One region of the Acidovorax sp. BLS4 genome, then DNA from elsewhere that is predicted to be linked to it. Evidence: predicted binding sites of a transcription regulator. Region 1 holds the regulator's gene; each other region holds the start of a gene.
What was found. Region 1 encodes FNR, which switches genes on or off when oxygen is low (the NO sensors DNR and NnrR bind a similar motif). Its sites were predicted from a motif close to TTGATNNNNATCAA; they were not measured.

Region 1 (7,173 bases):
GGCCCAGGCCGCCATCGCGCCCGCCAGGGCGTACCCGGCCAGCCGGCCCAGATGGAAAGCGAAGGGCCGTGCCCACACCCGGTCCGCCGGCAAAGCCAGGCCGCGGCCCGCCCATCGCACCGTCTGCGCCCCTGCGTTTTCCGCCGCGGCGTGGCCTGGGCCGCCAGCGCGCACCAGCGCCCCGCAGGGCGCCGCGCACATCGCCAGGCAATGCGGGCCGCCCGCCAGCCCCATGGCCAACGCGGTCCAGACCAGGGTGTCGGGCATGGCGGCGTCCTTCAGATGATGCGGGAAAAGCGCGCGCGGTTGCGGTCCGCCTGCAGGTAGCGATCGAACAGCATCGCCACGCCGCGCACGAAGAACCAGCCCATGGCCGTGACCTCGATGCCTTCCTGGCCGAGCACGACCAGGCCCTGCGCCTGCAGGTCCTCCAGTGCCTGCAGTTCGGTGGCGAAGTACTGCCGGAAATCGATCAGCCACGCCTGCTCCACCGGCTCGAACAGCACCTCGCCCTGGCACATCAGCGCCATGATGACGGAGCGGCGCACCAGGTCGTCGCGCGTGAGCGCCAGGCCCCGCACCACCGGCAGGCGCCCCTGGTTGATGAAGTCGTAGTACTCGTCCAGCGTCTTGGCGTTCTGGCTGTAGGTGGCGCCCACGCGGCCGATGGCCGACACGCCCAGGCCGAGCAGGTCGCAATCGGGCTGGGTGCTGTAGCCCTGGAAGTTGCGGTGCAGCCGGCCCTGGCGCTTGGCCACGGCCAGGGCGTCGCCCGGCAGCGCGAAGTGGTCCATGCCCACATAGACGTAGCCGGCATCCTGGAACGACCGCAGCGATTGCGACAGCATGGCCACCTTCGACGCCGCCAGCGGCAGATCCGCCGGCACGATGCGGCGCTGCGGCTTGAAGCGCTCGGGCAGGTGGGCGTAGGCATACAGCGCGATGCGGTCCGGCCGCAACCGGCCCACCTGCTCGAGCGTGCGCTCGAAGGACTCGGGTGTCTGCCGCGGCAGGCCGTAGATCAGGTCCACGTTGATGGACTCGAAGCCCAGCGCACGCGCGCTGGCCACCAGGTCGAAGACCTGGCTGGCCGGCTGGATGCGGTGCACGGCCTTCTGCACTTCGGGGTCGAAGTCCTGCACGCCGAAGCTCAGGCGGTTGAAGCCCAGCTCCGCCAGCAGCGCCAGCCGGCCCGCGTCCACCGTGCGCGGATCGATCTCGATCGAATACTCGCCGCCGGGCGCAAGCGTGAAGCTGCGCTGGAGCATGGCCATCAGCGACCGCAGGCCGTCATCCGACAGGAACGTCGGGCTCCCCCCGCCCAGGTGCAGCTGGCTCACCACCTGGCCCACGCCGCACTGGGCCGTGTGCAGGTCGATCTCACGGCTGAGATAGCGCAGGTACACCTCGGCCCGCTCGGGGTGGCGGGTGATGATCTTGTTGCAGGCGCAGTAGTAGCACAGCGACTCGCAAAAGGGAATGTGCACATACAGCGACAAGGGCAGTGCCTTGGCGGCCGACCCCAGGCGGCGCTGCTGCAGCGCGAGAACGTAGTCGTCCTGTCCGAAGGCCTCCACGAACCGGTCGGCGGTCGGGTAGGAGGTGTAGCGGGGGCCGGGCACGTCGAAGCGGCGCAGGAGTTCAGGGGTGACAGCGATCATGGGATTTCCTTGTGCCTGCCCAATGTGCCGCAGGCCCCGGGGGAAACCCTTGACCTGGGTCAAGGGTTCTGCAGGCGTACGCTGCCACAATTGATCCATGACAGGTGCCCGGCGTTCGCCCGGGCTCTACCACCCTGCCGGCCGCCCGCCCTCCCCTCACCACAAAGGCCTTTTCCCATGAATCCGCAAACCATCAAAGTGGCATGCTCGAACTGCAACCTTCGCGAGCTGTGCATGCCGCTGGGCCTGAACGATCAGCAACTGCAGCGGATCGACGACATCGTGGCCGTGCGCCGCAAGGTCAAGCGGGGGGCCACCCTGTTTCGCAATGGCGAGCCCTTCAGCTCGCTCTTCGCCATCCGCACCGGCTTCTTCAAGACCTGCGTGGCCACCGAAGACGGCCGCGACCAGGTCACGGGCTTTCAGATGGCCGGCGAGATCATCGGCCTGGACGGCATCGTCAGCGACCACCACACCTGCGACGCCGTCGCGCTGGAAGACGCCGAGGTCTGCGTCATGCCCTTTGACCGCATCGAGGAACTGTCGCGCGAGGTCACGGCGCTGCAGCACCACGTGCACAAGATCATGAGCCGCGAGATCGTGCGCGAGCACGGCGTGATGCTGCTCCTGGGCAGCATGCGGGCGGAAGAGCGCCTGGCGGCCTTCCTGCTCAACCTGGTGCAGCGCCTGCATGCCCGGGGCTTCTCGCAGTCCGAACTCGTGCTGCGCATGACGCGCGAGGAAATCGGCAGCTACCTCGGCCTCAAGCTGGAGACGGTGAGCCGCACCTTCTCGAAGTTCGTCGAGGACGGCATCGTCGAGGTCAAGCAGCGCCACGTGCGCATCCTGGAGACCGCGGCGCTCAAGCGCATCGTGAACTCGCAGAACTGCCACTGAGCGGCCGGCCTCCGGCACCGGCGCTGGCATTTCATGCGCCCGGGTGGTTGCGCGCGCAGTCGGCGGGCCGGTCGGTCACGGGCACGGGGCAGCGGTTCAGTTCGAACGGCGACATGGCCAGCAGCGTGGTGAGCGCGCTCGACGCCATCGTCACCAGCCAGAAAGCGAAGAAGGCGATGGTGTAGACCCCCTCGCGCGAGAGCGCCAGCGGCTGTCCGAACCAGTGCATGTCCTGTGGGTCCACCAGGGCAAAGACCAGCATTTCCAGCACGCCCGCCATCAGGAAGGCGGGCCATGCAATCCACATGAGGCGTTGGGTCCACATTGCGCTTGTCTCCTCGTTTCGGGGGGTGGTGCGGACAGGCCGCCTTCAGCGCGGCTGGTCCTGCACGGGGGTGGCCGCATGGTTGCGCGCCTTCATGGCCGGGGCCAGGCTGTTCGGCGCGCCCTGCAGCGTCTTGTTGATCTCGATGCCCTGGCGGTAATAGTCCTCGGCCACCACCGGGTCGGGGCGCACGACCGCCACCCACAGCGTGGTGAAGCCCGCCACGACCACGATGGCCGGCCCGGCAATGACCATCCAGACGAAGCCGAACTTCCACCAGGGAGCGGCCGAAGGAAGGGGAGCCGGTGCGGCAGCGATAGGGGATGGCATGGTGTTCACTCCTGACAGGAAAAGAAGAAAGGCGGTCGGACCAGCGGTCTGGCGCCTGAAACGGTGACGGTGGGGCCGGCGGCGCTCATCGCGGCACCAGGAAGACCGACTTCTCGGCGACATGGCCGCCCGAGCCCAGCGCCTGCACGTCGAACTGCACGGCATGCGATCCGGGCGGCGCGGAGCCGTAGGGGATCTGCAGGCGCACGGCCACCCAGCGGGACTCGGCCGCGCCGATCTCCACCTCGGCGTCGGACGCCACGCGCAGCCCCTGCAGCCCGCTCGCGCCGATGCGGTAGCGCTGGCCGGACTCGGTGGCATTCATGATCTGCAGGCGGTAGATGTTCTCCAGCTGCCCGCCGGCCACGATGCGCGAGAGCGCGGCGCGGTCGCGCACCACGTCCACCTTGAGCGGCGTGCGCAGCACCAGGCTGGACAGCAGCCCCACGCACAGCGCCACCAGCACCGCGGTGTAGATCAGCACGCGGGGGCGCAGCACGCGGCGCAGCATCTGCGCGCGGCCCCAGCGGGCCGCCACGCCGTTCTGCGTGGAAAAGCGGATCAGCCCCCGCGGGTAGTGCATCTTGTCCATCACGGTGTTGCAGGCGTCCACGCACAGCCCGCAGCCGATGCACTCGTATTGCAGGCCGTTGCGGATGTCGATGCCCACCGGGCACACCTGCACGCACAGCGTGCAGTCGATGCAATCGCCCAGGCCCCGGGCCTTGTAATCCACCGTCTTGGTGCGGGGACCGCGCGGCTCGCCGCGTGCGTCGTCGTAGGTGACGATGAGCGTGTCGCGGTCGAACATGGCGCTCTGGAACCGGGCATAGGGGCACATGTACTTGCACACCTGCTCGCGCATGAAGCCGGCATTGCCGTAGGTGGCGAAGCCGTAGAACAGCACCCAGAAGATCTGCCAGCCGCCCTGCATCGCCAGGAGCTCGCCCGACAGTTGGCGGATGGGCACGAAGTAGCCAACGAAGGTGAAGCCCGTCCACAGCGCCACCGCGATCCAGAGGAACTGCTTGAGCGCCTTCTTGCGCACCTTCTCGAAGGTCCAGCCCCCGGCATCCAGGCGCAGGCGGGCGCTACGGTCGCCCTCCACCCGGTGCTCGATCCACATGAAGATCTCGGTGTACACCGTCTGCGGGCAGGCGAAGCCGCACCACAGGCGCCCCGCCACCGCGGTGAACAGGAACAGCGACATCGCGCTGACGATGAGCAGGCCCGTGAGGTAGATGAAATCCTGCGGGTACAGCACCAGCCCGAACAGGTAAAAGCGCCGCGCCCCCAGGTCGAACAGCACCATCTGCCGCTCGCCCCACTGCAGCCAGGGCAGCGCATAGAAAACGAGCTGCGTGAGGGCCACCATGGCCCAGCGCCAGCGGGCGAACAGGCCGCGGATGGAGCGCGGGTAGATCTTCTTTTGCGCCTCGTACAGCGACACCATCTCGGCGGCCGCATCGGCGGCGCCAGGCGCGACCGGGGTGATGGGAATGACCTTGCGGGCAGGCCCGCTGGGTGGCTTCATGGCAGTTCTCGAAAGGGTGGGCCGGCAAGGGGACGCGTCAGCGGCTGCGCCGCCGGCCAGGGCGCGCCGCGGGAAAGGCCTGGATCGCGTTCCCCGGTGGCATCGGCGCCGTCAGCGCACCGCGTTCGCGCGGTGGGACAGGCCCCACACGTAGGCGGTGAGCACGCCGATCTGGGCCTCGGTCAGCTTGTCGGCCTGGGCCGGCATCACGTTGACCTTGCCGTGGTTGACCATGGCGGTGATGGCCGCCTCGCCCCAGCCGTGCAGCCAGACGTCGTCGGTCAGGTTGGGCGCGCCCAGGGCCGTATTGCCCTTGCCGTCCATGCCGTGGCAGGCCGCGCAGGCGGTGAACTTGGACTTGCCCAGCGAGGCGCGCAGCGAGTCGTGTGGGCTGCCCGACAGGCTCAGCACATAGTGCGCGAGGTTGCGGATGTCCTCCGGCGAACCCACGGCTGCGGCCATGGGCGGCATGGTGCCCATGCGGCCCTTCTCCAGCGTCTCGCGGATGTTCTCCGGCGCGCCGCCGTGCAGCCAGTCGTTGTCGGACAGGTTGGGAAAGCCCTTGCTGCCCCGTGCGTCCGAGCCGTGGCACTGCGCGCAGTTGTTCATGAACAAGCGCTCGCCAATGGCCATGGCCTCGGGGTTGGCGGCCATGTCCTCGGTCTTCATCGTGGCGAACCGGGCGTACAGCGGCGCAAGCTCGGTGCGCGCCTTGGCCATCTCGGCCTCGTACTCACCGGCCTGCGTCCAGCCGAACTGGCCGGCGAAGCGGCCCAGGCCCGGATAGACGGCCAGGTAGCCGAAGCCGAAGACGATGGTGAGCACGAACAGCCACATCCACCAGCGCGGCATGGGGTTGTCCATCTCCCGCAGGTCCTCGTCCCAGACGTGGCCCGTGGTGTTGTCGGTGCTGGGCGCGACCTTCTTGCGGGCCGTGATCCAGAGCAGCAGCAGGCAGCCCAGGATGCCGACCACGGTCAGCCCCGCCACATAGACCGACCAGAAATTGTGGGTGAAGTCACTCATGTCGTTCTCATTGTTTTTTGCGGATCAGTCTTGCTCGAAGGGCAGGCGCGCGGCCTCCTCGAACCGGGCCCGGTTGCGGCGCGAGAACGCCCAGACCAGGATGCCGAGGAAGCACGCCAGCGATGCCAGCGTGGCGACGATGCGCACAGTGGTGATGTCCATGACCAGCTCCTTGCGGTTCGTTACTTGAGGGCGCGGCCCATGACCTGCAGGTAGGCCACGAGCACGTCCATCTCGGTCTTGCCCTTGACCTCCTCGGACGCGGCCGCGATCTGCTCGTCTGTGTAGGGCACGCCCACCGTGCGCAGCGCCTTCATGCGCGGCGCGGCCACGGCGGGATCGACGGGCGTCTTCTCCAGCCAGCTGTAGGCGGGCATGTTGGATTCGGGCACCACGTCGCGCGGGTTGTTCAGGTGGATGCGGTGCCACTCGTCGCTGTACTTGCCGCCCACGCGGTGCAGGTCGGGGCCGGTGCGCTTGCTACCCCACTGGAAGGGGTGGTCGTACACGAACTCGCCGGCCACCGAGTAGTGGCCGTAGCGCAGCGTCTCGGCGCGGAAGGGGCGGATCATCTGCGAGTGGCAGTTGTAGCAGCCCTCGCGCAGGTAGATGTCGCGGCCCAGCAGCTGCACCGCGGTGTAGGGCTGCACGCCCGTCACGGGCTCGGTGGTGGACTTCTGGAAGAACAGCGGCACGATCTCGGCCAGGCCGCCGATGGCGACCACCAGCACGATCAGCACGATCATCAGGAAGTTGTTGGTCTCGATCTTCTCGTGCGAGAAGCCGGCCGATTTGGGGTTGTGTTCGGACATGGAATGCGCTCCTCGGGGCTCAGGCATGGGCCGTGTTCACGGCGGGGATCGACACCTTGACCGAGCGGCCCGAGATGGCGGTGGCCCACACGTTCCAGGCCATCACCAGCATGCCGCCCAGGTACAGCAGGCCGCCGGCGAAGCGGACCACGTAGAACGGATAGGTGGCCTTCACGCTTTCGACGAAGGTATAGGTGAGCGTGCCGTCGGGATTGACCGCGCGCCACATCAGGCCCTGCATGACGCCGGCGATCCACATCGCGGCGATGTACAGCACGATGCCGATGGTGGACATCCAGAAGTGCAGCTCGATGGCGGGCACCGAGTGCATCTTTTCCCGGCCGAACAGGCGCGGGATCAGGTAGTACAGCGAACCCATGGTGATCAGGCCCACCCAGCCCAGGGCACCGGCATGCACGTGGCCGACAGTCCAGTCGGTGTAGTGGCTGAGCGCGTTGACGGTCTTGATGGACATCATCGGGCCCTCGAACGTGGCCATGCCGTAGAACGACAGCGACACGATCAGGAAGCGCAGGATGGGGTCGTCGCGCAGCTTGTGCCAGGCGCCCGACAGCGTCATCACGCCAT
Region 2 (7,173 bases), 1.2 Mb from region 1:
CCCGCCCGGATGGCCGATCTCGCACACGCCACCGGCAAAGGGCTGCCAGGCCAGCGGGACGCCGCCGGCCGGCAAAGGCTGGGCCTGCTGCTGCGGCTGCGCCTGCGCGTGCCCCGGCAGGCGGTAGGCCGGCCACAGCGGGCTGCACGACAGCAGGTGCTTGACGTCGGTGAGGATCAGTTCCTGGTGCTGCTGCTCGTGCTGCAGGCCCAGTTCGACCAGGGCCGCCAGCGCGGCATCGTCCGGCCGCTCGGCCATCAGGCGCGACATGCGGCTGTCCACGTCGGCCCGGTAGGCCAGCACCTGCGGCAGTGCGGGCCGGGTGAGCAGGCCGCGCTGCGGCCGCGGGTGCTTGTCGCCCACGCCGTTGTAGTAGGAATTGAAGATCACCCGGAAGGCGGGATGGAACGGCGCGAAGCCGGGCTCGTTCGGCTCCAGGATGAAGGTCTCGAAGAACCAGGTGGTGTGCGCCAGGTGCCATTTCACGGGGCTGGCGTCGGGCATGGATTGCGCGCAGCAATCCTCGTCGGACAGCGGCAGTGCCAGGGCCATGGAGGCGCGGCGCACCTCGGCGTAGCGCACGCTCAGCGTGCAGGGTGCGACGGGGTGGGGAATGCGGGTGGCGAAGTTCATGGCTGGGCATGCACCACGGCGAACCAGCCCCGCTCGTCCGTCCAGGCCTGAGCGCGCGAAAAGCCCGCGCGCGCCAGCAGCGCCTGGAAGGCCGTGAGGCTGTATTTGTAGCTGTTCTCGGTGTGAATGCGCTCGCCCGCGGCAAAGTCGCGGCCTCCGCCAGGCCAGCGCACCTGCACACCTTCGCGGGCCTCCAGGTGCATTTCGATGCGCGACTGCTCCCCGTTGAAGAACGCCCGGTGCTCCCACGCCTCGGGCGTGAAATCGCTGCCGATGAGCCGGTTCACATGGGCCAGCACATTGCGGTTGAACGCGGCCGTGACGCCGGCGGCATCGTCGTAGGCCGCCTGCAGCACATCCACGTCCTTGGGCAGATCGATGCCGATCAGCAGCGCGCCATCGTCATCGACCAGCGAGCGCATGCGTGACAGCAGCTCCAGCGCCTGGGGTGGGTCGAAATTGCCGATCGACGAGCCAGGGTAGAACACCACGCGGCGTGCACGGGGAATGTCCGGGGGCAGCTGGAGGGGGCGGGTCAGATCGCCCGCCACCGCATGGGCCTGCAGTGCGGGCAGGTCGCTGCACAGGCGGGCCACGCCCTCGCGCAGGAAGTCCGCCGAGATGTCCACGCCCACGAACCGCTCGGGCTGCAGCAGGCGGCACAGCGTGCGCGCCTTCTCGCAGTTGCCCGCGCCCAGCTCGATGACGGTGCCGCCCTGCCCCACGGCGCGGGCGATGTCGTCGCCGTGCGTCCGCATGAGCGCGTGCTCGGTGCGGGTGGGGTAGTACTCGGGCAATCGGGTGATTTCCTCGAACAGCTGGGAGCCCCGCTGGTCGTAGAAATACTTGGGGGAAATGCACGCGGGACGGCGGGCCAACCCCTGGAGGATGTCGTGGTGCGGTGTGTTCTGCATGTCGCTCGGGGGCTGGGTCTGTCGGATCGCGGCGCACCGGGGGCGGCGCGGCTGCAACGCATGGCCGCCTCCAATCGCTCTCCGGCAACCTGAGACGGCCATGTAACAGAGCATTACAGACGCCCCGCCACCCGGATGTAGGACACGTCCGCAAATCCATCAGCGCCATCCGGCAGCGCATCGGCTGCGCTTTCCGGTAAACGCATGGCCATCATCCCCGCCACCGCACGGTTTTTTCGCAGGCCCCATGGCGCGCCCGCGCGGCTGCGCCACACTCCGCCGATCGACACCACCGGCCGGCTACCACGGCCTGCTTCGCTGCCATGGATTCCCTGACCCAGATCGCCCTTGGTTCCGCCGTTTCGCTCGCCGTGATGGGCCGGCGCACCGCCCCCTGGAAAGCCGCGCTGTGGGGTGCGGTGGCGGGCACGCTGCCCGACCTGGACGCCTTCATCGACCACGGCAATGCCATTGCCAACATGGTCGAGCACCGGGCGGAAAGCCATGCCCTGCTGTACCTCAGCCTGTTTTCGCTGCCCCTGGGCGCGCTGGTGGCGCGCCTGCATGGCGAGCAGGCCGGCTGGCGAAGGTGGTGGCTGGCGATGTGGCTCGCGCTCGTCACCCACCCGCTGCTGGATGGCATGACGGTGTACGGCACCCAGCTTTGGAAGCCGTTCACCAGCCACCCGTACGGGGTGGGCAGCATCTTCATCATCGACCCGCTGTACACCGTGCCGCTGATCGTCGGCGTGGTCGCCGCGCTGGCGAGCGGCCCGCCGGTCGGGGCCCGCTGGAACCGCTGGGGCCTGGCGCTCAGCACGCTCTACCTGGCGTGGAGCGTGGGCGTGCAGCAGCACGTCACCGGCGTGGCGATCGCCTCGCTGCGCACGCAGGGCCTGCCGGTGCAGACGGTGCTGGTGACACCCACCCCGTTCAACACCCTGCTGTGGCGCGTGGTGGCGGTCACGCCCACCCAATATGCCGAAGGCTTCTATGCCCTGGCCGACGGCAACAGGCCCATGCAATGGACGGTGCACGAGCGCGGGGCCCCGCTGATCCAGCGCTACGGGACCGTGCCGGACGTGCAGCGGGTGGCGCGCTTCAGCCACGGCTTTTATCGCATGCGTTCGCGGGACGGCCGCGTCTTCGTGACCGATCTGCGCATGGGGCAGGAGCCTGACTACAGCTTCCAGTTCGATCTCGGCACGCCCGCGCAGCTGGATGCCGGCCAGCCCGAGGTGGCGCTGCGCGGACAGCGCCCGGACATCGGCACGGCCCTCGCCGCGCTGTGGCGGCGCATGTGGGGGCATGCGGGCGGCTCGGGGCCGTTCGGTGCCGGCACGGCCCCATGAAAAAAGCCGGCGCCACGCGCCGGCTTTCCCCACCAGTCTGTCAGTGGCCGCACCCGCGGCCCGCGGTCAGAACCGCCAGCCCAGGCCCACGCCGGCCAGCACGGGATCGATCTTGAAGGTGCCCAGCTTGGCACCGGCTGCGAACACGTCGGTCTGGATGTAGACCTTCTTCACGTCGAAGTTCAGCACCAGGTTCTTGGTGAGGGGAATGTCCACACCGACCTGCAGGGCGCCGCCCCAGCTGCTCTTGTCGATGCTCACGCCGGCGGGCAGGCGCACGCTGGAAAACCGCGTGTAGTTCACGCCCGCGCCCACGTAGGGACGAAAGCCCGCGGTGTCGAAGTGGTACTGCAGCATCAGCGAAGGCGGCAGGTGCTTGAGCGTGCCGATCTGCGCGTTCAGGGCGCTGGAGGACAGCCGCTGCTTCTGGGGCACGGTCAGCACCAGCTCGGCGGCGATGTTGCGGTTGAAGAAATAGGAGATGTCGACTTCAGGCAGCGTCTTGTCGTTGATCGACAGGCCCAGGCCGGTGCTGTCCTTGTTGGAGGAATCCAGGTTCACGGCACGCGCACGAACGAGCCAGGGGCCTTCCGCCGTTTGCGCGAAGGCGGCGCCGGAGGTCAATGCGCACAGCACGGCCAGGGCCAGCAGGTTTTTTTTCATACGGAAACTCGATGCGTTGAACGGGGACGACCCCCGTGCATGCATTGGGCCGGCAAACGGCCCGGGCGGCCTTGCCATGGATCAAACCGCCGGCAGGTTGTGCCGCAGCGCCACGAGGGCCGCAAAGCGCCCTCCTCCCCGCTCTCAGTGCGCGCCCTTGCCCCGCATGCGCTGCACCAGCGTGACCACGGCCAGCACGGCGGCACCGGCCACGATGCCCACCACCGCATTGAGCAGGTTGGGCACCAGCACGCGCCACAGGCCGCCCGCCGGCCACTGGGCCGCCGATGCGGCCAGGCCCTCGACCGCGTGGTGGACGACGGGCACGCCATGCACCAGAATGCCGCCGCCCACGAGGAACATGGCAGCCGTGCCGGCGACCGAGAGCACCTTCATGAGCCAGGGCGCGGCGGCCACGATGCCGCGGCCCAGCGCCTGCGCGGCGCGACCCGTCTTGCGGGTGAGCCACAGGCCCAGGTCGTCCAGCTTGACGATGCCGGCCACCAGGCCGTACACGCCCACCGTCATGATGAGCGCGATGCCGGCCAGCACGGCCACCTGCTGCCCGAACGGGGCGCTGGCGACCGTGCCCAGCGTGATGGCGATGATCTCGGCGGACAGGATGAAGTCGGTGCGCACCGCGCCCTTGACCTTGTCCTTCTCGAAGGCGGCGATGTCCACCGCCGGGTTGGCGTTGGCCAGGGCATGCGCCTCGCGGCCCGCCTCTTCCTTGGGGGCATCGCCGTGGGGCAGGAACCGGTGCGCCAGCTTCTCCGCACCCTCGAAGCACAGGAACGCGCCGCCCACCATGAGCAGCGGCGTCACAGCCCAGGGAATGAAGGCGCTGATCAGCAGCGCGGCCGGCACCAGGATGGCCTTGTTGACGAGCGAGCCCTTGGCCACCGCCCAGACCACGGGAATCTCGCGATCGGCGCGCACGCCCGTGACCTGCTGGGCATTGAGCGCCAGATCGTCGCCCAGCACGCCGGCGGTTTTCTGCGCCGCCACCTTGGTCATGACGGACACGTCATCGGCCATGGCGGCACTCTTCTTGGCAGCGACCTTGGTCATCAGGGCCACGTCGTCCAGAACGGTGGCGATATCGTCGAGCAGCGTCAAAAGGCTGGCACCGGCCATGGGAATCCTTAAAAAAACGAGGGAGGGAGCGGGTCCACGGGCACGGCGGCGAAAGGCTGCAAGGCCACGGGAACGCCGCGCGGGCCGGGCATGCCGGCCGAAAAGCCTGGCGCCCGTCGCCCAGGCGGCGCCCACTATAGCAACGCCCTGCGATGGGTCCGTGTCGGTGCAAGGCGCATACTGGCGGCCTTCCCACCGATATCGGGGTCCTGCACGCGGGCTCTCGCTCCCGCCGCATGCCAGGCTACCTGACCAAGCAAGAAAACATCGCCATCGCCGGCGTCGACGACCTCGTCATCCGCTCCCTGCTGGACCGCCAGCAGTTCTCCGACCCCCTCGGCGACGCCGAAACCCTGGGCATCTCCTCCGCCGCCTGGCCCCTCTTCGGCCTGCTGTGGCCCTCGGGCGCGCAACTGGCCGCACGCATGGCGGCGCGGCCCGTGCAGGCGGGCGAGCGCATCCTGGAGCTGGGCTGCGGCCTGGCGCTGGCCAGCCTGGTGTGCCACCGGCAAGGCGCCGACGTGACCGCGAGTGACTGCCACCCACTGGCCGGCACGTTCCTGCGCGAGAACCTGCGCCTGAACGGCATGGGCACCATGAAGTACCGACAGGGCCAATGGGGCAGCGGCGAAGCGCTGGGCCCGCCGCAGCAGGACGAGAGCCCGCTCGCGCAGGCGCACGGCGGCCCGGTGCACGGGCTGTTCGACCTCATCATGGGCAGCGACCTGCTGTACGAACGCGATGCCCGCGCCAGCCTCGCGCATTTCATCGGCCTGCACGCGGGCCCCGCGGCCCAGGTCTGGATCGTGGACCCGGACCGGGGCAACCGCGCCGCATTCAGCAAGCAGATGGCCGCGCAGGGCTTCGGCCTGCGCGAAGAACGGCTGGACCGTGCCGCGCTGGACGATGCGCCCGCCTACAAAGGCCGGCTGCTGGTGTACCGCCGCACCTGAACGCCGAAGACGGCACGAGCACACGGGCCGCCGGAGCGCGCCGGGCGCGCTTCCGGCTTTTCGGCCTTCCTCAGCCCACCCAGCGGCGCGCGTTGCGCCAGATGCGCATCCACGGGCTCAGCGCGCTGCGGTCGCCGCTGGTCCAGCTCATCTGCACGTTGCGGAACACGCGTTCGGCGTGCGGCATCATGGCCGTGAAGCGCCCATCGGCCGTGGTCACCGCCGTGAGGCCGCCCGCGCTGCCGTTGGGGTTGAACGGGTACTGCTCGGTGGCCGCGCCGTGGTGGTCCACATACCGCATGGCGGCGATGGCCTGGGCCGGGTCGCCGCGGTACTTGAAGTTGGCGTAGCCCTCGCCGTGCGCCACGGCGATCGGCAGGCGGCTGCCCGCCATGCCGGCGAAGAACAGGCTTGGAGACTCCAGCACCTCCACCAGCGACAGCCGCGCCTCGAAGCGCTCGCTCTGGTTGGTGGTGAAGCGGGGCCAGGCCTCGGCGCCGGGAATGATGTCGGCCAGCTCGGCGAACATCTGGCAGCCGTTGCACACACCCAGGCCGAAAGTGTCCTTGCGGCCGAAGAAGCCCTGGAATTGCTCCGACAGCACCGGGTTGAACGTGATCGAACGCGCCCAGCCGATGCCCGCGCCCAGCGTGTCGCCGTAGCTGAAGCCGCCGCAGGCGACCACGCCGGCAAAGTCCGACAGCTGCGCGCGGCCGGTCTGCAGATCGGTCATGTGCACGTCGTAGGCCTCGAAGCCCGCCTCGGTGAAGGCATAGGCCATCTCGATGTGCGAGTTGACCCCCTGCTCGCGCAGGATGGCGACCTTCGGCCGCGCGAGGTTCAGGAACGGCGCGGCCACGTCCTCGGCCGGATCGAACGTGAGCGCCACGTGCAGGCCCGGATCATTGGGCACGCCTGCGGCGGCATGCTCGGCATCGGCCGTGGCCGGGTTGTCGCGCTGCTGCGTGATCTTCCAGCTCACCGCGTCCCACACCTGGTTCAGGTCGGACAGGCTGGCGCTGAACACGTTCTTGGCATCGCGCCACACCTGCAGCTCGCCCTTGCCGGCGTCCATGGTGGACGAGGCAGGCCGCGTCTTGCCGATGAAGTGGCTGGACCGGGACAGGCCGTGCTCGCGCAGGGTCTGCATGACCTCGTTGCGCTCGGCGGTGCGCACCTGCAGCACCACGCCCAGTTCTTCGTTGAACAGCGCCTTGAGCGTCAGCTCCTCGCGGCGCGCGCTCACCTGCGAGGCCCAGTTCTTGGCGTCGCCCGTCTCCATGCGGCTGTCGCTGATGCCGTCGCCCTCGGTCACGAGCAGATCGACGTTCAGCGCCACGCCCACATGGCCGGCGAAGGCCATCTCGGCCACCGCGGCCAGCAGGCCGCCGTCGCTGCGGTCGTGGTAAGCCAGGATCTGGCCCTTGGCGCGCAGCGCGTTCACGGCATCGACCAGGCGCACCAGGTCCTGCGCATCGTCCAGGTCGGGGGCCACGTCGCCGCTCTGGCCCAGCACCTGGC
Region 3 (7,173 bases), 2.2 Mb from region 1:
CGGGCGAGCTGGGCGACCTGGCCCGCGCCATGGACCGCATGCGCGTGCGGCTGGAAGGGCACGACTACATCGAAGGCTACGTGCGCGCCCTCACGCATGAACTCAAAAGCCCCGTGGCCGCCATCCGCGGCGCGGGTGAACTGCTGCAGGAGGACCTGCCACCGGCCGACCGCGCCCAGTTCGCCACGCAGGTGGTCGAGCAAAGCGAGCGCCTGCAGCGCCTGGTGGACCGGCTGCTGGCGCTGAGCCAGCTCGAGCAGCGCCAGCGGGCCGAGGGCGCGGCGGCCGTCTCGCTGCAGGACTGCGCGGCCCTGGCCGTGCGCCAGGCCCAGGCCCGCGCCAGCCAGCGCACCATCGACCTGGTGCTCACGGGCGACGGCGCCGGCGGCCCGTGGGAGGCCGAGCTGGTGACGCTGGCGATCACCAACCTGATCGACAACGCCATCGACTTCGCGCCCGCCGGCAGCGCGGTGCGCGTGGAATTGCAGGGCCCGGTGGTGGCCGTGCAGGACGCGGGCCCCGGCGTGCCGGACTATGCGCTGCCGCGGCTGGGCGAGCGCTTTTTCACCACCGCGCGGCCGGGTGGAGAGCGCAGCGGCTCGGGGCTGGGCCTGGCCATCGTGCGCCGGATCATGGCGCTGCACGGGGGAACGATGGCAGTGCGCAACACCCAGCCCGGGCTGCGGGTCGAACTCACCTTTCCGGCCGCCTGACGGCGGCGCACCGGCCACCGGGCCGGCAGCGCGCTGGTGCACTTCACCGTGCGCTCACAAACTTCATTTCCGCCTCACGCCCGCTCACCACACTGCCCTCCACATCCACTGGCGGAGAGCCTCCTTGAAACACCCCCTGTTCACCAAACTGGCCGCGCTCGCGGCCATCACCCTGCTCCTGCTGTTCGGCCTGGGCCTCATCGAAGACGTGGTGCGCGACCGCCAGCGCTACCGCACCCTCACCGCCGATGGCGTGGCGCGCAGCCTGGCGGGTTCGCAAACCCTGCTGGGGCCGCTGATCCACAGCGCCTGCGTGGAAAGCTGGGATGCCGTGACCGGCACCGGAAGCGAGCGCACCACGGTCGAGAAACGGCGCGAGTTCGTGCTCACCGCCATGCCGGACACCCTGCAATTGCGCGCCGGCACCGCCATGCAGGAGCGCTCGCGCGGTGTGCACAAGGTCAACACCTACGCCCTGAAGGCGCATGTCGCCGCCGAGTGGTCGTCGCTTGCGAGCCTGCGGCCGGACACCACCGTGCAGGGCTCGCGCATGCAATGCGGCGCACCCCTGCTGATGATGGCGGTGGGCGATGCGCGGGGCATCCGCGCGGCCCAGCTCACCATCGGCGGCCAGGCGCTGGCCCTGAAGCCCGGCACCTTCCACCCCGCCTACCCCCGAGGCCTGCATGCCCCGCTGCCCGAAGCGCTGGTGCAGCGGCCAGGCGGCGATACCGGCCCGTTCAAGGCCGAGATGGACCTGGAACTCGTGGGCACCGAGAGCGTGGCCATCGTGCCGCTGGGCAGCCAGACCCAGGTGCAGATGGACGGCAGCTGGCCCCACCCCTCGTTCGCCGGCCGCTTCCTGCCGTCGGAGCGCACCGTGGGGGACAAAGGCTTTTCCGCGCTGTGGCGCCTGTCTTCGCTGGCCAGCACGGCCCAGCAGGACGTGGCCGCCGGCCGCCCCGCGTGCGAGGCGGCCCCCACCGCGGACCGCGCCTACGAACCCGCGCCCGCCGACGGCCGCGGCTGCGCCGACAGCTTCACCGTGGCCTTCGTGGACCCGGTCAATCCCTATTCGCTGAGCGACCGCGCCACCAAGTACGGCGTGCTGTTCATCGCGCTCACCTTCGTGGCGGTGGGCCTGTTCGAGCTGATGAAGCGGCTGCGGGTGCACCCGGTGCAGTACCTGCTGGTGGGCAGCGCCCTGTGCAGCTTCTTCCTGCTGCTGGTGAGCCTGTCGGAGCACCTGCCCTTCGGCGTTTCGTATGCCATCGCGGCCAGCGCGTGCGTGCTGCTGCTGGCCTACTACGCCAGCCACATGCTCGGCAGCCTGTGGCTCGGCCTGCCGTTCGGGGCCGGCATCGCGCTGCTCTACGGCCTGCTCTACCTGCTGCTGCAGTTGGAGCAGACCGCGCTGGCCGTGGGTGCCATCGCGCTGTTCCTGGTGCTGGCCGCCGTGATGGTGCTCACGCGACGGGTCAACTGGTACGGCCTGACCGCGCAACGCCCGGTTCCCACCCCTCGCCCGGAGGCCGCATGAGCGCGCCGTCGCCCGGGCCGGCCCACCGGGCCAGCCCCTGGGACACGCACCTGGCCGCGCCAGCGCAGCCGGAGCACGGCCAGCAGGGCCTGTCGATGGCGCAGGCGCAGCGCCTGCAGCGCTACCACGACCGCCTGCTGTGCGCCCTGGCGGCGCGGGACCGCGAAGCCTTGCGCCAGGCCAAGCAGGGCATCCTGAAGGCGGCCTACTGGCCACGGGCTGCGGATGCCGCGTCCCCGGCCTGGCGCCGGGCCATGCGCACGCTCTCCTGGCAGATGGCCGCCCTGCTGCTGCCCCGCGGGCGCCAGTAGCCCGCAGCAGGGGCTGCCAGGCCTCAGACCGCGACCGCTTCGCGCGCCGGGCGGGGTGCCGCAGCCTTTTCTGCCTGCGGGGCCCCACCGTCGCCAGAGCAGGCGCCGCCGCAGCCGTGAATGGCCTGCGCCGGAAGCGCGCCCGGCGCATGCACGGTGCCGGTCGCGGGATCGAAGCCCACGCGGCGCAGGTGCAGGGCGAGCGCCGCATCCATGGTCTGCGTGTGTTGCGGAAACCACAGGGCCAGCTCCGACGCCATGCGGCGCAGCACGGCCGGCTCGCCCGCTTCGGCCTGCGCCGTGCCCTCGCGCAGCACCTGCAGCACGACCTTGTGCTGCAGGCTGTGGCAGTTGCCCGAGGCGAAGCGGGTGGCGGCCATCCAGGCGTCCTCGCGGGCGAAGTGGTTGGCGGTGTGCGATACCAGCGCGTGCCAGGCGCCCAGCAGTTGCGCGTCCGGCGCGGCCTCCACGGCGGCCAGCAGTTCCACGAACTCCTGGTGGGTTTCGTCCATGAGGGGAAGGTCGAGGGCGAGGCCCTCGGACCATTGCAGTGCAGCCATTTCCAGTCCTTGCAGTCCAGTGGAAGGCCAGCTTAAGAGGCGCGGCGGGGGTGGGTTTTGATGCAGGTCAGGGCGCCGGCGATCGGCGCCATGCCGCCGCCAGGGGCCACCTCTGCCGGAAAGGGCCGGACCTCTGATAATTATTCGATGACTCAGCCGTCCACCCCGGGTAATGCCGCCGCCGCGAGGCCGTTGAACGAAAACGAGCGCCTCGCCGCGCTCCAGATGCTGGGGGTGCTGGATTCAGCGCCGGAGCCGGTCTTCGACGATCTGGCGTGGCTGGCCAGCCAGTGCTGCGATGCGCCCATCGCGCTCATCTCGCTGATCGACGAAACGCGCCAGTGGTTCAAGGCCAGCTGCGGCCTGGGCACACCGCAGACATCGCGCGAGATCGCGTTCTGCAGCCATGCGCTGGCATCCACGCAGATCCTGGAGGTCCCCGACGCGCTGGAGGACCCGCGTTTTTCCAGCAACCCGATGGTGCTCGGCGAGCCGGGCATCCGCTTCTATGCAGGGGCTCCGCTGGTCGGCAGCACAGGGCATGTCTACGGCACGCTGTGCGTGATCGACCGGGTGCCGCGGCGCCTGTCCGGAACGCAGCGGGAGGCGTTGCAACGCCTGTCCAGGCAGGTGGTCAGCCAACTGGAGGCCCGCCAGGGCCGCCGGGAGGCCCAGATCCAGGCGGGCACGCTGGGCCGACTGCTGGAGGCCATGCCCGATGCGGTCGTCTCCTGCGGCTCCGATGGACTGCTGGGCGAGTTCAACCACGTGGCCCGGGCCTGGCACGGCACCGACCCCCGGTCCCTGCCGCCGAGCGAGTGGGCCGAGCATTTCGACCTGTTCGAGGCCTCTGGCACACGGCTGCTGGCGACCGGGGACATCCCGCTGCTGGCCGCCTGGCGGGGCGAGACCGTGCGCGGGTTCGAGCTGGTCATCAAGGCCAAGGGCCAGCCGCCGCGGTCGGTGCTGTGCAACGCTTCGCCTTTGTTCTACGCGGACGGCACCAAGATGGGCGCGGTGTGCCTGATGCACGACGTGACGGCACTGCGCGCCGCCACCCGTGCCGCCACGATCGCGGCCCAGCGCTTTTCGGGCGCCTTCAGCGCCGCCACCCACGGAATGGCCCTGGTCGCCACCACGGGCCACTGGATCGAGGTCAACGACGCGCTGTGCGGCATGCTGGGCTACTCGCGGGACGAATTGCTGCACATGGATTTCCGGCGGCTCACCCACCCGGACGATCTCATGTCCCACCGCGACCACATCGACCGCCTGGTCCGCAGGGAAACGCAGAACTACCAGTTGGGCAAGCGCTACCTGCGCAAGGACGGCGAGACGGTGTGGGCCCATCTGGCGGTCTCGCTGGTGCGGGACGAATTCGACCAGCCCCTGCATTTCGTGGCCCAGATCCAGGACGTCACGGAGCAGCGGTCCATGGAAGAGCGCCTGCGCGACAGCGAGCGCCGCATGCGCAGCATCCTGGAAGACACGGAGGACGCCTTCATCGTGGCCGATGAGGACGGCCAGATCCTGGAGTGGAACCGCGCAGCCCAGGCGATGTTCGGCTGGCGCCGGGCCGAGGTGCTGGGGCGCCCGATGGCCGAGACCATCCTCGCCCCGGCGATGCGAACGCGCAGCCTGGCGGCGATCATGGCCAACGAGCGCGCCAGGGCCCGCAGGCAGCTTCTTCCGGGATGGCACCGCGACCAGCACGAGTTTCCGATGGAGATCACCCTCAGCCAGGTGCAGCTGGAATCGTCCCGCATCGTGACAGCCTTCATGCACGACATCAGCGAGCGCGTCGCGGCCGAGCAGCAACTGCGTCGAAGCGAGGCCCAGTTGCAACTGATGGCCGACAGCGTGCCCGCACTCATCGCGCACGTGGGCGCGGATTTGCGCTACCAGTTCGCCAACAAGGCCTATGCCGCATGGTTCGGCAAGGACCCCGCGCAGATCGTGGGCCGCCCCATGGATGAAATCCTGGATTCGGCGCATTTCGCCAAGGCCTGGCCCTACACCCGCCGCGTGCTGAAAGGCGAACCGGTGCAGTTCGAGGCCGAGGTCGCCAACGCCGCCGGCGAAACCCGGGTCATGTCCGCCAGCTACATCCCCGATGTCCAGCCGTTGGAGCCGGACCGCCCAAAGGCGCCCGCAGTCGGGTTCCACCTCACGGTGACGGACATCACCGTCCACAAGGATTACGCCAACAGGCTAGCGATCAGCGCCGCGCGGCTGGAGCGGGCCCTCGAAGGGGCCCAGCTGGGCCTGTGGGAACTGAACATCGAGGCCATGACGCTGCAGGTGGACGCCCGCGGATCGGCCATGCTGGGCTTCGGCCCCAACGAGGTGACCAAGACCGTGCCCGAATGGACCGCCGTTCTGCACCCTCTCGACCAGGAGCCGAACGTGGCCGCGTTCCGCCGGCATCTCGGCGGAATGACGGAAACCTACGAGAACGAGTTCAGGGTGCAGGGCCCGCAGGGGCCCTGGATCTGGCTGTTCTCCCGCGGCAAGGTCATCCGGCGCAGCGCCACGGGCGCGCCCTCCAAGGTCATCGGCACGTTCATGGACATCACCCAGCGCAAGCTTGACGAAGAGGCGCTGGCGCGCGCGGCCCTGCTGCTGCGGCAGTCGGGGGCCATGGCACGCGTGGGAGGCTGGACGCTGAATCCGGCCACGGGCGAGGCGGCCTGGACGGACGAGGTCTACCGCATCCACGACCTGGAGCCGCAAACCACGCCGGACCTGTCGCAGGCGCTGAACTACTACACCGAAGCGTCGCGCCCCCTCATCAGCGCGGCCGTGCAGCGGTGCATGGAAGACGGCACGCCGTGGGACCTGGAGCTGGAATTGATCTCGCACAAGGGACGACACCTCTGGGTGCGCGCGCAGGGCGAGCCGACCTACCAGGACGGCCGGATCGTTCAGTTGAGCGGGGCCTTCCAGGACATCACCGAGCGAAAGCACTCGGAGCTGCAACTGCAGCGCCTGAACGCCACGCTGGCGGAGCTGTCCTATACGGATGCCCTCACGGGACTGGGCAACCGCCGCCTGTTCGACGAGGCATTGAGCGCCGAGTGGGGCCGGGCGCGCCGGCAGGACGCATCCGTGGCCCTGCTGATGATCGATATCGACCACTTCAAGCACTACAACGACATGCACGGGCACCAGGCCGGCGACGACTGCCTGCGCCAGTTCGCCACCGTGCTGCAGGGGGCGTTGTTCCGGGCCCATGAAAAGCCGATGCGCTACGGGGGTGAAGAGTTCGTGGTGCTCCTGCCGGGCACCACGGGCGAGGAAGCGCAGGTCGTGGCCCAACGGGTGCTGCAGGCGTTCGACCATGCCGCCCTCCCCCATGGCGCTTCGCCCCTGGGCCCGCACGTCACCTTGAGCATCGGCGTGGCGGCCCTTCAGCCCACGGCGGAAATGACAGAAAAGCAATTGGTGCGCGACGCGGACCAGGGGCTCTACCAGGCCAAGGCGGCCGGACGGGCGCGTTTCATGCGGTGGCTCTGAGCGAACAGCCCCCCATTGAGGCCGCCGCAACGCAAAAAGGCTTCGCAGTGCGAAGCCTTTTTTTGCTTTTGGCACCCCAGCCGTTCATCCGAACGCGGGGGTGGCCATAACCTGTTTTACTGGTTGTAGACGCGCTTCAGATCGGCAACGCACTTGTCCTTGACGTCACCGTTCATGGCATCGCAACGCTCCTTGGCAGCCTTGTACTCGGCTTCGCGCTTTTCTTCAGCGGCGTCCTTCTTCACTTCGGCGACCTTGGCGTCCTTCTTGGCCATGTTGTCCGAAGGCTTGGCCTGGGCGCGAGCCACCTTGGCGTCTTCCTTGGCCTTCACGTGGGCGGCCTTGGCATCCTTCACGCAGACGTCCTTGGCATTGCCTTGCTGGTCATCGCACTTTTCCTTGGCGACGTCGTAGGCGGCGTCAGCGCGGGCTTCGTTCACCTTGTAGGTGGCCTTGTCGCTGGGCTTGTACTGGGCTTCCAGTTCGGCCTTGGCGACCTTCTCGGCACCCTTGGCTTCCTTCATGCAGACGTC
Region 4 (7,173 bases), 1.8 Mb from region 1:
GGTCTATGTCTACCAGCCACAGGACGCGGCCATGTCGCGCCACCTGGACGACATGCACTGGGTGCAGCGCATTCGCCAGGCGCTGGAGCAGGACCGCTTCCAGCTCTACATGCAGGAGATCGCCCCGCTGCGGGCGCCGAACGACGGCGGCATTCATGTGGAGGTGCTGCTGCGCCTGCAGGGGGACGGCGGCCAGGCGATCTTCCCTGGCGAATTCGTGCCAGCCGCAGAGCGCTTCGGCCTCGCACAGGCCCTGGACCGGTGGGTGGTCGAGCACACCTTTGCCGCACTGGCCGAGCGCCGCCGGCAGCAGCCGCAGGAGCGGCCCATCACGCTGTGCGCCATCAACCTGTCCGGCACCAGCGTGGGCGACGAGAGCCTGCTGGAGTACCTGCGCGACCAGATGGCCCGCTACGGCGTGCAGGCCAACCAGCTGTGCTTCGAGGTGACCGAGACCGCGGCCATCGCCCACCTGCCCAACGCGATCCGCCTGATCCGCGAGCTCAAGCAGCAGGGCTGCCATTTCGCGCTGGACGACTTTGGTGCGGGCATGTCTTCGTTCACCTACCTGCGGCATCTGCCAGTGGACTATCTCAAGATCGACGGCGCCCTGGTGCGCGACATGCTGGAGGACCCGGCCAACCGGGCGATGGTGGAGATGGTCAACCACATCGGCCACGTGATGGGCAAGCAGACGATCGCCGAGTTCGCCGAGACGCCGGCCATCGTGGAGGCGCTGCGCGCCATGGGCGTGGACCATGCACAGGGCCATGCCATCAGCCGCCCGGAACCGATGCCCCGGGCCGCCGTCCAGGGCACGGCCCCGGCGGGCGGGCCGGGCGCGGCGGCGCCGGAGGGCTCAGCGCCCCTTGCGGAACGTTTTACCGGAAGGGGTCCCGCCGGCGGGCTTGCCGGCTAGGCCGGCGCGGGGCGGCAGGCCGGTGTGCTGGGTCAGCATGCGGCCGGCCACGGGCTGCTGCGCGGCCTTGTTGAATGCCACGCCCTTGGCCGGCGGCGCCTTGCGTTGTGGCGCCACCGGGGCCACGGTGCTGTTCTTTCGGCGCGCGCTCTGGTAGCTGCCGTCCGTCATCGGCTGGAAGGTCGGGATCAGGTGGTGCTTGCCGTTGCCGATCAGGTCGGCCCGGCCCATGGTCTTCAGCGCCTCGCGCAGCAGCGGCCAGTTGTTGGGATCGTGGTAGCGCAGGAAGGCCTTGTGCAGGCGCCGGCGCTTTTCGCCGCGCACGATGTCCACCGCCTCGCTGTCGCGGCCGATCTTGCGCAGCGGGTTCTTACCCGAGTGGTACATGGCCGTGGCCGTGGCCATGGGGCTCGGGTAGAAGGTCTGCACCTGGTCGGCGCGAAAGCCGTTCTTCTTGAGCCAGATGGCCAGGTGCATCATGTCCTCGTCGCTCGTGCCGGGGTGCGCGGCGATGAAGTACGGGATCAGGAACTGCTTCTTGCCCGCCTCTTCGCTGAACTGCTCGAACATCTGCTTGAACTTGTCATAGCTGCCGATGCCCGGCTTCATCATCTTGGTGAGCGGGCCCTGCTCGGTGTGCTCGGGCGCGATCTTGAGGTAGCCGCCCACGTGGTGCTGCACCAGCTCCTTCACGTATTCGGGCGACTTCACGGCCAGGTCGTAGCGCAGGCCGGAGCCGATCAGGATCTTCTTGATGCCCTTGAGCGCGCGGCCGCGGCGGTAGATCTTGATGAGCGGGCCGTGGTCGGTCGTGAGGTTCTGGCAGATGCCCGGGTACACGCAGCTGGGCTTGCGGCACGCGGCCTCGATCTCCGGGCTCTTGCAGCCCAGCCGGTACATGTTGGCCGTGGGCCCCCCTAAGTCGGAGATGGTGCCGGTGAAGCCGCTCACCTTGTCGCGGATGTCCTCGATCTCCTGGATGATGGAGTCCTCGGAGCGGCTCTGGATGATGCGGCCCTCGTGCTCGGTGATCGAGCAAAAAGTGCAGCCGCCGAAGCAGCCGCGCATGATGTTCACGCTGAAGCGGATCATCTCCCACGCCGGGATCTTGGTCGCGCCGTCGTGGCTGCCGTTCTCGTCGGCGTAGCTCGGGTGCGGGCCGCGCGCGTAGGGCAGATCGAACACATAGTCCATCTCGGCCGTGGTCAGCGGGATGGGCGGCGGGTTGATCCACACATCGCGCGCCGTCGGCCCTTCGCCGTGGGCCTGCACCAGGGCACGGGCGTTGCCGGGGTTGGTCTCCAGGTGCAGTACCCGGTTGGCGTGGGCATAGAGCACCGGATCGCTCTTGACCTGCTCGTAGCTGGGCAGGCGGATCACGCTGCGTTCGCGCGGCGGCACCTTGAGCTTGGCCTTGAGGTTCGGGTTGGCCACGAACAGCATCGGCTGGATGGCGGGGTTGGGTTCGGCGGATTTCGAGCCATTTTGCCCTTGCGCCCTAGTATCCATTGGCATGGATGCTATTGAATCAGGAGCATCCTCCTTGCTGCAGGTGCTGCCTTGGGCGGCGGCCTGCTCGCTGGTCGTCATGTAGGGGTTGACGTGCGCCTCGACGCGGCCGGGCTCGTCCACGCTGGTGGAGTCGATTTCGAACCAGCCCTGGCCGGTTTCGTCGTCGGACCGGCGCACGAAGGCGGTGCCGCGCACGTCGGTGATCTGCTCCACGGGCTCGCGCGCGGCCAGGCGGTGGGCCACTTCGACGAGCGCGCGTTCGGCGTTGCCGTACAGCAGCAGATCGCACTTGGCGTCCACCACGATGGAGCGGCGCACCTTGTCGCTCCAGTAGTCGTAGTGGGCGATGCGGCGCAGGCTGCCTTCGATGCCGCCCAGCACGATGGGCACGTCCTTGTAGGCCTCGCGGCAGCGCTGGCTGTACACGATGGCCGCGCGGTCGGGGCGCTTGCCGCCCACGTCGCCAGGAGTGTAGGCGTCGTCGCTGCGGATCTTCCGGTCGGCGGTGTACCGGTTGATCATGGAATCCATGTTGCCCGCCGTCACGCCCCAGAACAGGTTGGGGCGGCCCAGGGCCTTGAAGGCATCGGCGCTCTGCCAGTCGGGCTGGGCGATGATGCCCACGCGAAAGCCCTGCGCCTCCAGCGTGCGGCCGATCACGGCCATGCCGAAGCTGGGGTGGTCGACGTAGGCATCGCCCGTCACCAGGATCACGTCGCAGCTGTCCCAGCCGAGGCGCTCCATCTCGGTGCGGCTCATGGGCAGGAACGGGGCCGTGCCGAAACGTTTCGCCCAATACGGGCGATAGCTGGTCAGCGGCTTCGCGGCGCGCGCGAAAAAGGAAACGTCAACGGGGGCGTTCATGGAGGGCAAGGCGTGGGGAAGCCGCGATTTTAGGCTTTCGGGCCTTTCCTGTCGAAACCGAGGGCCAAGGCGCGTGCCCGCGCCCTGCGCCGCAGGGGGTCAGCCGCGGGTGGCGAGCGGCCTGGCGGCGGTCTCGGTGCGCGGCGTGGCGGGCCCCGATCGGCCCTTCACCATTCGCCGGAGGCACGCACCCGCTGGTCCAGATCCGGTGCGGGCGGCTCGCCGTAGGGCGAGTGCAGTTCGGTGGCTCTGGCGGTCCAGGCGGTAGGAATAGCGGCCAAGGCGCCCTCCTCCACACGGCCCGGCCCGTTGGCACCGGCCAGGGCAGCGGGAAACACCATGGCGTTCATCACGTGGGTCAGCGCAGCGGCAAGCATGGCGGGTCCTTTTCATGCGGGGTTGCCGCCAGCGTATGGCGGCGGGGTGACTGTTTCGTGTCAACGAAAAAGGGCCCGCCGAAAAGGGCGCCCTTTGTGTGCCAACGGCCACACCGCCGGGAAGCGAAGGGTTATTTCGCCAGCGTCAGCGTGCCCTTCATCAGCGCGGAATGGCCGGGAAAGGAGCAGAAATAGGCATACGACTCGCCGGCCTTGAGCGCCTGGGTGGAGAACGTCACCGAATCGCTCTCGCCGCCGCCCACGATCTTGGTGTGCGCGATCACCCGGGCGTCCGCGTCCTTCACGTAGTTCTTGGCGGCCCCGGCAGCGATGCCGTCCGTGGCCACGGCCTGCAGGTCGGCGGCCTTGCTCAGCACCCAGTTGTGGCCCATGGCGGTCTTGGGAAGCTTGCCCACGTGCTTGAGCTTTACGGTGAATTGCTTGCAGCTTTGCGGCACCGCGAGGGTCGCCTTGTTGAATTGCATCGCATCGTTGCCGTCGATCTCGGCCGTGCAGTCGGCGGCCCAGGTGGGGCCAGCCGCCAATACCAGGGCCAGCGCCGCGAATTTCCAGTGGTTTGCCATGAGGTCTTCCTTCTTCATAAAACAGGTGCTTGCGCCTGGCGTTGCCGGGCTGCTCCATGCAGCCGGGCGACGCAACAGCGCGATGCAGGGAGCGTATGTGCGGGGCGCCTGCAGCGCCTTGAGGTGCATCAAGCCTTGTGCCGAACGCCGTCCATGGAGCCGGCATGCAGTTAAGCTCCGCCGCCCATGCCCTACACCGTGCGAACCCCCACCCACAGCGAACTGGTCATCAAGAAAAGCCGGTTCATCGGCTGCGTGCAGCCCATGGCGGACCGCGCGTCGGCCCAGGCCACCGTCGATGCGCTGTGGCAGCAGCACCCCGGTGCCGCGCACGTCTGCTGGGCGCTGCTGGCGGGCGGCCAGTCGGCTGCGGTGGACGACGGCGAACCCGGCGGCACCGCGGGCCGGCCGATGCTGGAGGTGCTGCGCCACCAGGACCTCGAAGGCGTGCTGGCCACCGTGGTGCGCTATTTCGGCGGCGTCAAGCTGGGTGCGGGCGGGCTGGTGCGGGCCTACACCGACACCATCGCGCAGGCGCTGCTGCCGGCCGAGAAGGTGCCGCTGCAGCGCATGGTGGTGCTGCAGTGCGAGGTGCCCTACGCCCTGGAGGGCCTGGTGCGCCGCGAGGTCGAGGCGGCCGGCGCCACGCTGGGCGAGGTGGCCCACGGCTCGCTGGTGGCCGTGCGCATCCAGTTGCCTCAGCCACAGGAGGCGGCGTTCGTGCAGCGGCTGAACGACGCCTGCCAGGGCCGGATCGGCTGGATCGCGCCGTAACGCCGCCATCGCCTGCGCCGAAAGTGCCCTGCACCTACAGGCCCCACCCTGCGGCCCGGGGACACTCAGCCATTCGCCACCCCTGAGGAGATCGACCCATGAGCCCACCCCTGGACGCCATCATCATCGGCGCGGGATCGGCAGGCCTTGCCGCGTTGCGCGAGGTTCGCAAACGCACCGACCGCGTGCGGATCGTCAACGATGGCCCCTGGGGGACCACCTGCGCGCGGGTGGGCTGCATGCCCTCCAAGATGCTGATCGAAGCGGCCAACGCCTACCACCGGCGCCACGCATTCGACACCTTCGGCCTGCGCGGCGGGGACGGCCTCTCCGTCGACATGCCTGCCGTGCTGGAGCGCGTGCGCGCCCTGCGCGACGAGTTCGTGGCGGGCACCGAGAAGGCATCGGCGGTCGGCGACCAGGGCATTTCGGGCCACGCGCGGCTGCGCGGCCCGGGCACGGTGGAAGTGGGAGGCAATACCTACCACGCACGCAGCGTCATCATCGCCACTGGCTCGCGCCCCATCATTCCCGAGGAATGGCTGGCGTTCGGCGACCGCATCCTGACCACCGACACCCTTTTCGAGCAGCCCACCCTGGGGCCGCGCATGGCGGTCATCGGGCTGGGACCGCTGGGCGCGGAACTGGCGCAGGCCCTGTCGCGGCTGGGCGTGGAGGTGGCGGCGTTCTCGACCGGGCCATCGCTGGCCGGGCTGTCCGATCCCGACATCCTCGACACGCTGAAGGACGTGCTGAAAGACGAATTCGTCGTCAGCGTGGGCGAGGAGGCCCGCTTGCGCGAAGTTCCGGGCGGCATCGAGGTCAGCAACGGCAGCACCACGGTGGTGGTGGACCAGGTGCTGGCGGCCATGGGGCGGCGGCCGAACATCGAACACCTCGGCCTCGATACCCTGGGCATCCCCCTGGACGCGCACGGAAAGCCGCCCGTGGATGCACGCACCATGCAGATCGCGGACCTGCCCGTGTTCATGGCCGGCGATGCCGACGACCGCCGGCCGCTGCTGCACGAGGCCTCCGACGAGGGCCACATGGCCGCCCTGAACGCCATGGCACCCGAGCCGCAATGCTTTCGCCGGCGCACGCCGCTGTCCATCGTGTTCACCCAGCCCAACGCGGCGGTGATCGGCCAGGCCTGGAAGGACCTGAAAGACGGCGAATTCGTGACGGGCTCGGTGGATTTCTCCCGCCAGGGCCGCGCGCGCGTGGCGCAGCACAACCAGGGCCGCCTGAACGTGTATGCGGAGCGCGAAAGCGGCCGCATCCTGGGCTCGGAGCTTTGCGCCCCCAGCGGAGAGCACATGGCGCATCTGCTGGCGCTGGCCATCGACCGGTCGCTCACGGTGCAGGACCTGCTGCGCATGCCGTTCTACCACCCGGTCCTGGAGGAAGGCCTGCGCACCGCGCTGCGCGATGCGGCTTCGCACCTGCCCAGCGGCAGCGCTTCGGACCTGTCGGCCTGCTCCGCCTATGGGGCCAGCGCGCTCGATTGAATATTTCGCCTCCGCCCGGGCTTCAGTTCCGGGCGGGGGTGCCGAAAAAGGAGGGGTCTTTGCCTTCGCCTCGCCCCGAGGCCCCAACAGGAGCACCCCATGGATGTCGCGCTTTCCCAGTCGGTCGTCAACACCGCAACGGCCATGGCCAGCCAGAAGAATTCCGATGCCCTGAACATCCGGGTGCTGAAAAAGGCGCTGGACACGCAGGAGGCCTCCGCCACCTTGCTGATCGAGTCGATGAAGCAATCGATGCCCCAACCGGCACTGGCCACCTCCGGCGCGCTGGGCACCCAGGTCAACACGTTCGCCTGAGCCGGCGGCCTTGAGGGGCCGGCGCTTTACGGGGAGGCGGTCTTATGGTGAAAGCCGCGATCTGATTCACCCAAACCACCGACAGGTGAAACTTGGAATACTCTTTTAGCCAAAAAAGAGTATAAACAGGATCATGACCAACGATCTGATCCACAGCCTGACCATGGCCCGAAAGGCCAGCCAGCTCACCCAGGCGGAGCTGGCCGAACGGGCCGGCCTCTCGCGCATGACGGTGCAGCGCACCGAAGGGGGCGACCTGGACCCCCGCTATTCCACCCTGACGGAAATGGCCCGCGTGCTGGGAATGGACATCATCG

Region 2: a site for FNR is predicted at 3,634-3,647, ahead of R1Z03_RS09495 (OmpW family protein). Genes of this name have one in related genera too.
Region 3: a site for FNR is predicted at 3,182-3,195, ahead of R1Z03_RS05080 (hemerythrin domain-containing protein). Genes of this name have one in related genera too.
Region 4: a site for FNR is predicted at 4,375-4,388, ahead of azu (azurin). Genes of this name have one in related genera too.

Annotation. Positions count from the first base shown of each region.
Region 1 covers NZ_CP136797.1:3,240,470-3,247,642, reverse strand. The annotation lists gene R1Z03_RS15105 (sulfite exporter TauE/SafE family protein) at 1-267, opposite strand, end outside; gene hemN (oxygen-independent coproporphyrinogen III oxidase) at 279-1,661, opposite strand; gene fnr (fumarate/nitrate reduction transcriptional regulator Fnr) at 1,839-2,558, shown strand; gene R1Z03_RS15090 (hypothetical protein) at 2,590-2,883, opposite strand; gene R1Z03_RS15085 (FixH family protein) at 2,929-3,213, opposite strand; gene ccoG (cytochrome c oxidase accessory protein CcoG) at 3,299-4,747, opposite strand; gene ccoP (cytochrome-c oxidase, cbb3-type subunit III) at 4,859-5,773, opposite strand; gene R1Z03_RS15070 (cbb3-type cytochrome c oxidase subunit 3) at 5,798-5,935, opposite strand; gene ccoO (cytochrome-c oxidase, cbb3-type subunit II) at 5,956-6,585, opposite strand; gene ccoN (cytochrome-c oxidase, cbb3-type subunit I) at 6,605-7,173, opposite strand, start outside.
Region 2 covers NZ_CP136797.1:2,037,224-2,044,396, reverse strand. The annotation lists gene egtB (ergothioneine biosynthesis protein EgtB) at 1-633, opposite strand, end outside; gene egtD (L-histidine N(alpha)-methyltransferase) at 630-1,547, opposite strand; gene R1Z03_RS09500 (metal-dependent hydrolase) at 1,871-2,899, shown strand; gene R1Z03_RS09495 (OmpW family protein) at 2,966-3,562, opposite strand; gene R1Z03_RS09490 (DUF808 domain-containing protein) at 3,707-4,699, opposite strand; gene R1Z03_RS09485 (methyltransferase) at 4,936-5,652, shown strand; gene purL (phosphoribosylformylglycinamidine synthase) at 5,723-7,173, opposite strand, start outside.
Region 3 covers NZ_CP136797.1:1,082,481-1,089,653, reverse strand. The annotation lists gene creC (two-component system sensor histidine kinase CreC) at 1-713, shown strand, start outside; gene creD (cell envelope integrity protein CreD) at 838-2,253, shown strand; gene R1Z03_RS05085 (hypothetical protein) at 2,250-2,564, shown strand; gene R1Z03_RS05080 (hemerythrin domain-containing protein) at 2,588-3,124, opposite strand; gene R1Z03_RS05075 (PAS domain S-box protein) at 3,272-6,640, shown strand; gene R1Z03_RS05070 (hypothetical protein) at 6,757-7,173, opposite strand, start outside.
Region 4 covers NZ_CP136797.1:1,471,127-1,478,299, reverse strand. The annotation lists gene R1Z03_RS06780 (EAL domain-containing protein) at 1-919, shown strand, start outside; gene R1Z03_RS06775 (YgiQ family radical SAM protein) at 860-3,295, opposite strand; gene R1Z03_RS06770 (hypothetical protein) at 3,463-3,672, opposite strand; gene azu (azurin) at 3,804-4,256, opposite strand; gene R1Z03_RS06760 (YigZ family protein) at 4,443-5,030, shown strand; gene R1Z03_RS06755 (dihydrolipoyl dehydrogenase) at 5,129-6,541, shown strand; gene R1Z03_RS06750 (YjfB family protein) at 6,641-6,856, shown strand; gene R1Z03_RS06745 (helix-turn-helix transcriptional regulator) at 6,990-7,173, shown strand, end outside.